Regions from separate parts of the Actinoallomurus sp. NBC_01490 genome, predicted to be linked through region 1. Evidence: riboswitches for the same ligand, from Rfam matches in the RefSeq annotation. Region 1 holds a riboswitch; the other holds the start of a gene.
The links. Region 1 has a riboswitch for glycine ahead of gcvP (aminomethyl-transferring glycine dehydrogenase). Riboswitches for the same ligand answer to the same signal wherever they lie in the genome.
Positions count from the first base shown of each region.

Region 1 (4,405 bases):
ACGCCCGTACGGGGTCAGGACTCGAAGGCCTCCGGCGGCGGGCAGGCGCAGACGAGGTTGCGGTCGCCGTAGGCCTGGTCGATGCGGCGCACCGGCGGCCAGTACTTGTTCTCCCGCAGCGACGGGAGCGGGTAGGCCGCCTCCTCGCGGGTGTAGGAGTGCTTCCAGTCGGTGGTCAGCAGCGCCGCCGCGGTGTGCGGGGCGTTCTTGAGCGGGTTGTCGTCGGCGTCGTAGTCGCCGGCGGCGACCCGCTCGATCTCCCGCCGGATCTCGATCATCGCGTCGCAGAAGCGGTCGAGCTCGGCGCGGTCCTCGCTCTCGGTCGGCTCGATCATCAGCGTGCCGGCCACCGGGAAGGCGAGGGTGGGGGCGTGGATGCCGTAGTCGATGAGCCGCTTGGCGACGTCCTCGGCGGTGACCTTGGTCTCCTTGGTGATCTTCCGGATGTCGATGATGCACTCGTGGGCGACGAGGCCGCCCCGGCCGGTGAAGAGCACCGGGTAGTGGCCGTCGAGCCGCTTGGCGACGTAGTTGGCGGCCAGCACCGCCGCCTCGGTCGCCTCGCGCAGCCCGTCGGCGCCCATCATCGCGATGTAGGCCCACGAGATCGGCAGGATGCCCGCCGAGCCCCACGGGGCCGCGGAGATCGGGCCGCTGCCGGTCTCCGGACCGGCCTCGGGCCGCAGCGGGTGGTTCGGCAGGAAGGGCACGAGGTGCTCGCGCACGCCCACCGGGCCGACGCCCGGCCCGCCGCCGCCGTGCGGGATGCAGAAGGTCTTGTGGAGGTTCAGGTGCGACACGTCGGCGCCGAACTCCCCCAGGCGTGCCAGCCCGACGAGGGCGTTGAGGTTGGCGCCGTCGACGTAGACCTGGCCGCCCGCCTCGTGCACGCTCTCGCAGACCTCGGTGATCGTCTCCTCGTAGATGCCGTGCGTCGAGGGGTATGTCACCATGATCGCGGCGAGGGCGTCGCGGTGCTTGTCGATCTTGGCGTGCAGATCGTCGAGGTCGATGTCACCGCTCTCGGTGCTCTTCACCACGACCACCCGCATCCCGGCCATCACCGCGCTGGCGGCGTTCGTGCCGTGCGCCGAGGACGGGATCAGGCAGACGTTCCGGTGGCTCTCACCGCGTGAGGCGTGGTAGCCGTGGACGGCGAGCAGGCCGGCCAGCTCCCCCTGCGAGCCCGCGTTGGGCTGCACCGACACCTTGGCGTACCCGGTGATCTCGGCCAGCCACGACTCGAGCTCGCCGATCATCTCGACGTACCCCTGCGCCTGCTCCAGCGGGGCGAACGGGTGGATCTGCGCGAACTCCGGCCAGGTGATCGGCTCCATCTCGGTCGTGGCGTTCAGCTTCATCGTGCAGGAGCCGAGCGGGATCATCGAGCGGTCCAGCGCGATGTCCTTGTCCTGCAGGCGGCGCAGGTAGCGCAGCATCGCCGTCTCCGACCGGTGCGCGTGGAACACCGGGTGGGTCAGGAACTCGCTCTCCCGCCGCAGGGCCGGCGGGAACCCGTCCCCGGCCGCGTCGGCGGCCTCGTCCTCCGCGCCGCCGAACGCCCGCAGGACCCGCGTGACGTGATCGCCCGTGGTCGTCTCGTCACAGGCGACACCGACCTGGTCGGCGTCCACCCGGCGCAGGTTGATCCCGAGGTCGAGCGCCCGGCGTACGACCTCATCGGCCCGGCCGGGGACCCGGGCCAGCACCGTGTCGAAGAAGCGGTCGTGCACGACCTCGACGCCCTGCCGGCGCAGGCCGGCGGCGAGGCGCGCCGCGTGGCCGTGCACCCGCTCGGCGATGCCCTTCAGGCCCTCGGGACCGTGGTAGACCGCGTACATGCTCGCCATCACGGCGAGCAGCACCTGGGCGGTGCAGATGTTGCTGGTGGCCTTCTCGCGGCGGATGTGCTGCTCTCGCGTCTGCAGCGCGAGCCGGTACGCCTGCCCGCCGTCGGCGTCGAGCGAGACCCCGACGAGCCGCCCGGGGAGCTGGCGCTGGATGCCGTCGCGCACCGACATGTAGCCGGCGTGCGGGCCGCCGAAGCCGTACGGCACGCCGAAGCGCTGCGTGGTGCCCACCGCGATGTCGGCGCCGAACTCCCCCGGCGGCCGGAGCAGCGTCAGGGCGAGCAGGTCGGCGGCGACCACGACCTGGGCGCCGCGCCCGTGCGCCGCCTCGGTGAGGCCGGACAGGTCGCGTACGGCGCCGCTCGCCCCCGGGTACTGCAGCAGCACGCCGAAGAAGTCGCCCTCCGGCAGCCCCTCGGACGTGTCGGCGGCGACGACCTCGATGCCCAGCGGCACCGCGCGGGTGCGGATCACCTCGACGGTCTGCGGCAGCACGTCGGCGTCGACGAGGAAGACGTCGCCGCTCCCCCGCGGCGCGACGCGGTGCGCCAGCGTCATCGCCTCCGCCGCGGCGGTGCCCTCGTCCAGCAGCGAGGCGTTCGCCACCGGCAGCCCGGTCAGGTCGCTCACCATGGTCTGGAAGTTCAGCAGCGCCTCGAGCCGGCCCTGGGAGATCTCCGGCTGGTACGGCGTGTAGGCGGTGTACCAGCCGGGGTTCTCCAGCACGTTGCGCAGGATCACGCCCGGGGTGATCGTGCCGTGGTAGCCGAGGCCGATCATCGAGGTGAGGACCTGGTTACGCGCCGCCAGCTCGCGCAGCCGCGCCAGCGCCTCCACCTCGCTGAGCGCGGGCGGCAGGTCGAGCGGGCGGCCGGTGCGGATCCGGGCGGGCACGGCCGCGTCGACGAGCGCGCCGACGCCGGCGTACCCGGCGGCCTCGGCCATCGCGGCGCGTTCGGCCGGTGAGGGTCCGATGTGGCGGGCGGCGAACGGAACCTCGATCATGGGAGCCTCCAGGCGGGTCGGGGCGCGAACACCACCGGGCGCGCCCGGTGGCCGGTCTCCCCCTCTGTCACCTGAACCTGAGAGCTTCGCCGCGACGGGCGCGGCTTGCACCTTCGGTGAGGATCGGCGACCGGCGGTGCGGCCTCCGGGTCCCGCTTTCCAGAGGTGCCTCGCCCGCGCGGTCCTTTTGCCTGAGAGGTTCCGGGGAGGTTTGCTCCTTCGGCGCCCCCGCGCTGGCTGCGCCGGGGTCTCTCCCGCACGGGTTCGACGGCGATCTCCACCCTACCGGAGGCTTATTGCCACGACGTTAAGAGCGGGGAGTACCGACCGTAAAGGTCAGCGGTTCAGCGTGCGGAAGCGGCGGACGGTCAGCGGGACGAAGATCGCCAGCAGCACGCCGCACCAGATCAGCGTCGCCGCGACCGGATGCCGCAGCGGCAGGGCGGCGTGCGCCGTGACGACGCCCGGGTTGCCGAAGAGGCCGCGGCAGGCGGCGACCATCGCGCTCACCGGGTTCCAGTCGGCGATCACCCGCAGCCAGGCCGGCATGCCCGCGGTCGGCACGAAGGAGTTCGACAGCATCGAGACCGGGAAGATCAGGGGGACCATCTGGTCGGCGGTCTCCTCGTTCTTCACCAGCAGGCCGCAGAGCACCCCGGCCCACGAGAGCGCGTACCGCAGGAGGATGAGCAGGCCGAACGCCGCGAGCGCCCGCGGCAGCCCCTCGTGGATCCGCCAGCCGACGGCCAGCCCGCAGCCGACCATGATGACCATGCCGGCGAGGCCGACGATGATGTCGCCGCCGACCTGGCCGAACGGCACCGCCGACCGGGCCATCGGCATCGAGCGGAACCGGTCCATGACCCCCTTGGAGGAGTCGGTGGCCACCCCGACCATCGTGGCCATGAAGCTGGTCATCGTGGTCATCGCGAACAGGCCGGGCATGAGGTACTCCCGGTAGTCACCGCCGCCGGGGACCTTGATCGCGCTGCCGAAGACGTAGCCGAACAGCACGACCATCACGGCCGGGAAGACCAGAGCGCCGACGAGCTCCCCGGGCTGGGACCTCAGCTGGAGCAGATTGCGCCACACCAGGGTGAGGCCGTCGGTGAGGGTCCAGCGGAGCCGGCCGAGGCGGCCGGTGGGCGCGGCGGGGGCGTGGAGGGCCATCAGGCGCTCACCCTCTCTTCGGTCTCTCGGGCGTCTTCGGGGTCCTCGGTCCGGCCGGTGAGGCGCAGGAACACCTCATCGAGAGTGGGGCGCCTCAGCGTGACGTCCTCGACCCCGACGCCGGCGCGGTCCAGTTCGAGCACGACGGCGGGCAGGGTGAGGGAGCCGGCGGGGACGGGGACGCTCACCCGGCGGGACTCCGGATCGGTGTCCGGCTCGCCGATGCGGGACAGCACCGCGATGGCGTCCGCGAACGCGGCCATGTCGGACACGACCACGTCGATACGGCTGCCGATCTCACCCTTCAGCTCGTCGGGCGTGCCCGAGGCGATCACCTGGCCCCTGTCGACCACCGCGATCCGGTCGGCGAGCCGGTCGGC
Region 1 covers NZ_CP109433.1:6,451,149-6,455,553, forward strand. The annotation lists gene gcvP (aminomethyl-transferring glycine dehydrogenase) at 15-2,855, opposite strand; glycine riboswitch at 2,910-3,024, opposite strand; glycine riboswitch at 3,025-3,122, opposite strand; gene OG417_RS30215 (ABC transporter permease) at 3,192-4,025, opposite strand; gene OG417_RS30220 (ATP-binding cassette domain-containing protein) at 4,025-4,405, opposite strand, start outside.

Region 2 (4,405 bases), 4.3 Mb from region 1:
GACGGCCGCGACCAGGGAGATCTGCCGGGGCGTTGCACCGACCAGGCGCATCGCGGCGAAGCGCTGTTCGCGGCGGGTGGCCACGAGCCGGGTGACCGTGCCGATGAAGATCAGCACCGGGAAGAGCAGCGCCGCCGCCGTGACCGACAGGATCAGGTCGATGCCGTTCGCGTTCGTACCGGCGTTACAGCTCGAACAGCTGCTGGGCGTCCTGGTGGCGATGCCGGTCACCTTCGCCGCGCCGGGGGCGCGCGAGAGCTCGGCGGCGCTCGCACCCACGATGACGTACAGCGAGTCCGGGGACGGGAGCGCGGACGGGCCGATCGTGCCGATCCGGCGGCCGGGGTAGCGGTCGCCGAGCCGGTCGGGCGCCGCCGCGCGCAGCAGCGCGGTCAGCGCCGGTGACGTGTAGTACTCCCCCGGCCCGGGCAGGCGCGGGATGCCGGGCGGCAGGGGCGTGCGGGGCCCCGTGGCGGCGACCTCGACCCGGGTGATCGTCCTGCCCTCGTAGCGCTCGTAGCCGAGGGTGGCCCACATCGGGTCCGGCGAGGGCGTGACACCCGCCGTGGCCTCGGGGACCGCGGAGTTCAGCCAGGCGTAGCGGGCGTTCTGCGCGTTGACGGCGTTGATGCCCGCCAGGGTCGCCAGCAGCAGGCCGACGCCGAGCGCGACGGCGGCCGCGGTGACCACGAGCCGGACGGCGGCCTCCCGGCCGCCGGCGACGGTGAGGCGGAGGCCGAAGCCGATCACGGGGCCACCCCGACCGCGGTGGTCCTCCCGTCGCGGACGATGACCTCGCGGTCGGCGTACGCCGCCACCCGCGGCTCGTGCGTGACCAGGACGACCGTCGTGCCCTGCTCGCGGGCGGCGGACACGAGCAGCTCCATGACCTGCTCGCCGGTGAGCGAGTCGAGCGCGCCGGTCGGCTCGTCGGCGAACAGCACCCGCGGGCTCGCGACCAGGCCACGGGCCAGCGCGACACGCTGGGCCTGCCCGCCGGACAGCTCGCCGGACCGCCGCCGCTCCAGCCCGCCGAGGCCGAGCCGCTCGAACCAGGGCTGGACCTGCCGGACGGCCGCGCCCCGGCGCAGGCCGCCGAGCAGCAGCGGCAGCGCGATGTTCTCCTCGGCGGTCAGCTCGGGGACCAGCTGGCCGAACTGGAACACGAAGCCGAAGCGGTCGCGGCGCAGGGCGCTGCGCTCGGCCTCGCCCATGGTGTCGACCCGGCTGCCGTCGAACCGGACCTGCCCGGACTCCGGCGTGAGGATCCCGGCCAGGCAGTGCAGGAGGGTCGACTTGCCCGAGCCGCTGGGCCCCATGACGGCGACGATCTCGCCGGCCTCGGCCGACAGGCTCGCGCCCCGCAGCGCGGGCGTGCTGCCGAACGACAGGGTGATCTCGCGCGCCTCGATCAGCGGTGTCACGGCAGGACCTCGCGTTTCAGGGCGTCGAGCCGGGCCGCGGTGAGGTCGATCCAGCGCAGGTCGGACTCCAGGTGGAACAGGCCGTGGTCGGCGAGCAGCGCGTCGACCAGGTCGCCGTTCCGCTTGGTGTCGGTCAGCTCGCGCATGCGCTTCAGGTGGGCGGCGCGCTGGGCGTCGAGGTACGCCTCGGCGTCGCGGTCGAGGAGCAGCGCGAGCACGACCTTGGTGAACAGCACGGTCTGCAGGTGCGGCTCGGCCTCGACCGGCTCGCCGAGCCAGGACTCGAACTCGGTCGCCCCCGTCTCGGTGATGACGTACCGCTTGCGGTCGGGGCCCGCGCCGGCCTCGGTCTCGCCCACGACCACCTTCCCGGCGCGGGCGAGCCGGGCGAGGGTGGCGTAGACCTGGCCGAACGGCAGCGGTTTGCCCCGGCCGAACAGCGCGTCGTAGTCGCGTTTCAGGTCATATCCGTGGCTCGGCTCGCGTTCGAGCAGGCCGAGCAGGGCGAAGGGGACGCTCATGAGAAGGAAAGTACGCCGCGCGTATACTCGCCGTCTATACACTCGATGTACAGACGCCCGGCCAGGTGAGACGAAGCGTGGGCTGTCGTCGCGCGACGGGCGCTGCTAGCCTGGCGGCAGCCGTTGATCCCGCGCGGGAGAGCGCCCGGGCCGCCAGTCCGGGCCGCCGAAGGAGCAACTCCTCCCCGGAACCTCTCAGGCGACGAAGACCGCGCGGAGCAGGCGACCTCTGGAAAGCGGAGCGACGCTCCCGCCGAAGGTGCAAGCCCCCCGGGCGAAGCTCTCAGGCGCCGATGACAGAGGGGGAGGCGCCGAGACCGCAAGCGAACCAGTGGGACGATATGACCCCCGGATCGCCCGCGCGATAAGGAGCCTGCCGCGATGTCCGTTCCGGACACCAAGAAGACACCACTCCACGAGGTCCACGAGGGCCTCGGCGCCACCGTCACCGAGTTCGCCGGCTATCTCATGCCGCTGCGCTACGGCAGCGAGACCGCCGAGCACCAGGCGGTCCGCACCAGCGCCGGGCTGTTCGACCTGTCCCACATGGGAGAGATCTTCGTGACCGGCCCGCAGGCCGGGGCGGCGCTCGACCACTCCCTCATCGGGCACCTGTCGGCGCTCGCCGTGGGCCGGGCGCGCTACACGATGATCTGCGACGCCGAGGGCGGCGTGCTGGACGATCTGATCGTCTACCGCCTGGCCGCCGAGACCTATCTGGTCGTGGCCAACGCCGCGAACGCCGCCACCGTGCTCGCCGAGCTGACCGCGCGGTCCGAGAAGTTCGACGAGGCGGCCGTCGACGACCGGTCCGACGCGTACGCGCTCGTCGCGGTCCAGGGGCCGAAGGCCCAGGAGATCCTCGGCAAGCTCACCGACGCCGCGCTCGGCGACCTGAAGTACTACGCGATCCTGCCCGGCGCGGTGTCCGGCGTCGACGCCCTGATCGCCCGCACCGGCTACACGGGCGAGGACGGCTTCGAGCTGTTCGTCTCCGCCGGCGACGCCGTGGCGGTCTGGAACTCTCTGACCGAGGCCGGCGGCGACGACCTGCGGCCCTGCGGGCTGTCCGCGCGCGACACGCTGCGCCTGGAGGCCGGGATGCCGCTCTACGGCAACGAGCTGACCGCCGAGACCACGCCGTTCGACGCGGGCCTGGGCCGTACCGTCAAGTTCGAGAAGGGCGACTTCGTCGGGCGTGCCGCGCTGGCCGCGATCGCCGACGAGACGCCGAAGCGGACCCTTGTCGGGCTCGTCGCCAGGGGACGGCGGGTGCCCCGGCACGGGTACGACATCGTGGGATCGGACGGCACGCCGTGCGGAGTCGTGACCAGCGGCGCGCCATCCCCGACACTGGGCAAGCCCATCGCCATGGGCTATATCGACGCGGACCACGCCGAAGACACCGATCTCGCGGTGGACATCCGCGGCAAACATGAGCCGGTCGACAAGGTCGCCCTGCCTTTCTATAGGAGGACCCCGTGAGCAGCGTTCCCGAGACCCTTTCCTACACCGAAGAGCACGAGTGGATTACCGAGCCGTCCGACGGTGTTGTCACTGTGGGGATCACCGCCTATGCCGCCGACGCCCTCGGTGACATCGTGTACGTCTCGTTGCCGCAGGAGGGCGCCACGGTGGAGGCCGGAGAGCCCTGTGGCGAGGCGGAGTCGACCAAGTCGGTGAGTGACATCTACGCGCCGGTGACGGGGGAGGTCGTGGCGGTGAACGGTGCGGTCGAGGAGGACCCGGCCGTGATCAACGCCGACCCGTACGGGGAGGGCTGGCTGCTGAAGATCCGCACTGACGGCGACAGCCCCGACCTGCTGGACGCCCCGGCCTACTCCAAGCTGATCGAGGAGGCGTGAGATGAGCCTGTCCAACGCCCCTCTCTCCGAGATCGACCCGGAGGTCGCGTCGGCCATCGCCGAAGAGCTGCGCCGCCAGCAGTCGACCCTGGAGATGATCGCCTCGGAGAACTTCGCCCCGGTGGGCGTGCTCGAGGCCCAGGGCTCGGTGATGACGAACAAGTACGCCGAGGGCTACCCGGGTCGCCGCTACTACGGCGGCTGTGAGTACGTCGACGTCACCGAGCAGCTCGCGATCGACCGCGCCAAGGCCCTGTTCGGCGCCGACCACGCGAACGTCCAGCCCCACTCGGGCGCGCAGGCCAACATCGCGGTGTACTTCGCGCTGCTCCAGCCGGGCGACACCATCCTGGGCCTGGACCTCGCCCACGGCGGGCACCTGACCCACGGCATGAAGATCAACTACTCCGGCAAGATGTTCAACGTCGCCGCCTACCACGTGGGCGAGGACGGCCGGGTCGACATGGACGAGGTCGCCGAACTGGCGCGCGAGCACCGGCCGAAGATGATCGTCGCCGGCTGGTCGGCGTACCCGCGGCAGCTCGACTTCCCCGCGTTCCGCCGCATCGCCGACGAGACGGGCGCGCTGTTCATG
Region 2 covers NZ_CP109433.1:2,114,372-2,118,776, reverse strand. The annotation lists gene OG417_RS10495 (FtsX-like permease family protein) at 1-750, opposite strand, end outside; gene OG417_RS10490 (ABC transporter ATP-binding protein) at 747-1,424, opposite strand; gene OG417_RS10485 (PadR family transcriptional regulator) at 1,421-1,945, opposite strand; glycine riboswitch at 2,070-2,167, shown strand; glycine riboswitch at 2,172-2,248, shown strand; gene gcvT (glycine cleavage system aminomethyltransferase GcvT) at 2,327-3,430, shown strand; gene gcvH (glycine cleavage system protein GcvH) at 3,427-3,810, shown strand; gene glyA (serine hydroxymethyltransferase) at 3,812-4,405, shown strand, end outside.
Region 2: it holds a riboswitch for glycine, as region 1 does, so the genes downstream of both, gcvT (glycine cleavage system aminomethyltransferase GcvT) here and gcvP (aminomethyl-transferring glycine dehydrogenase) in region 1, are expected to answer to the same signal.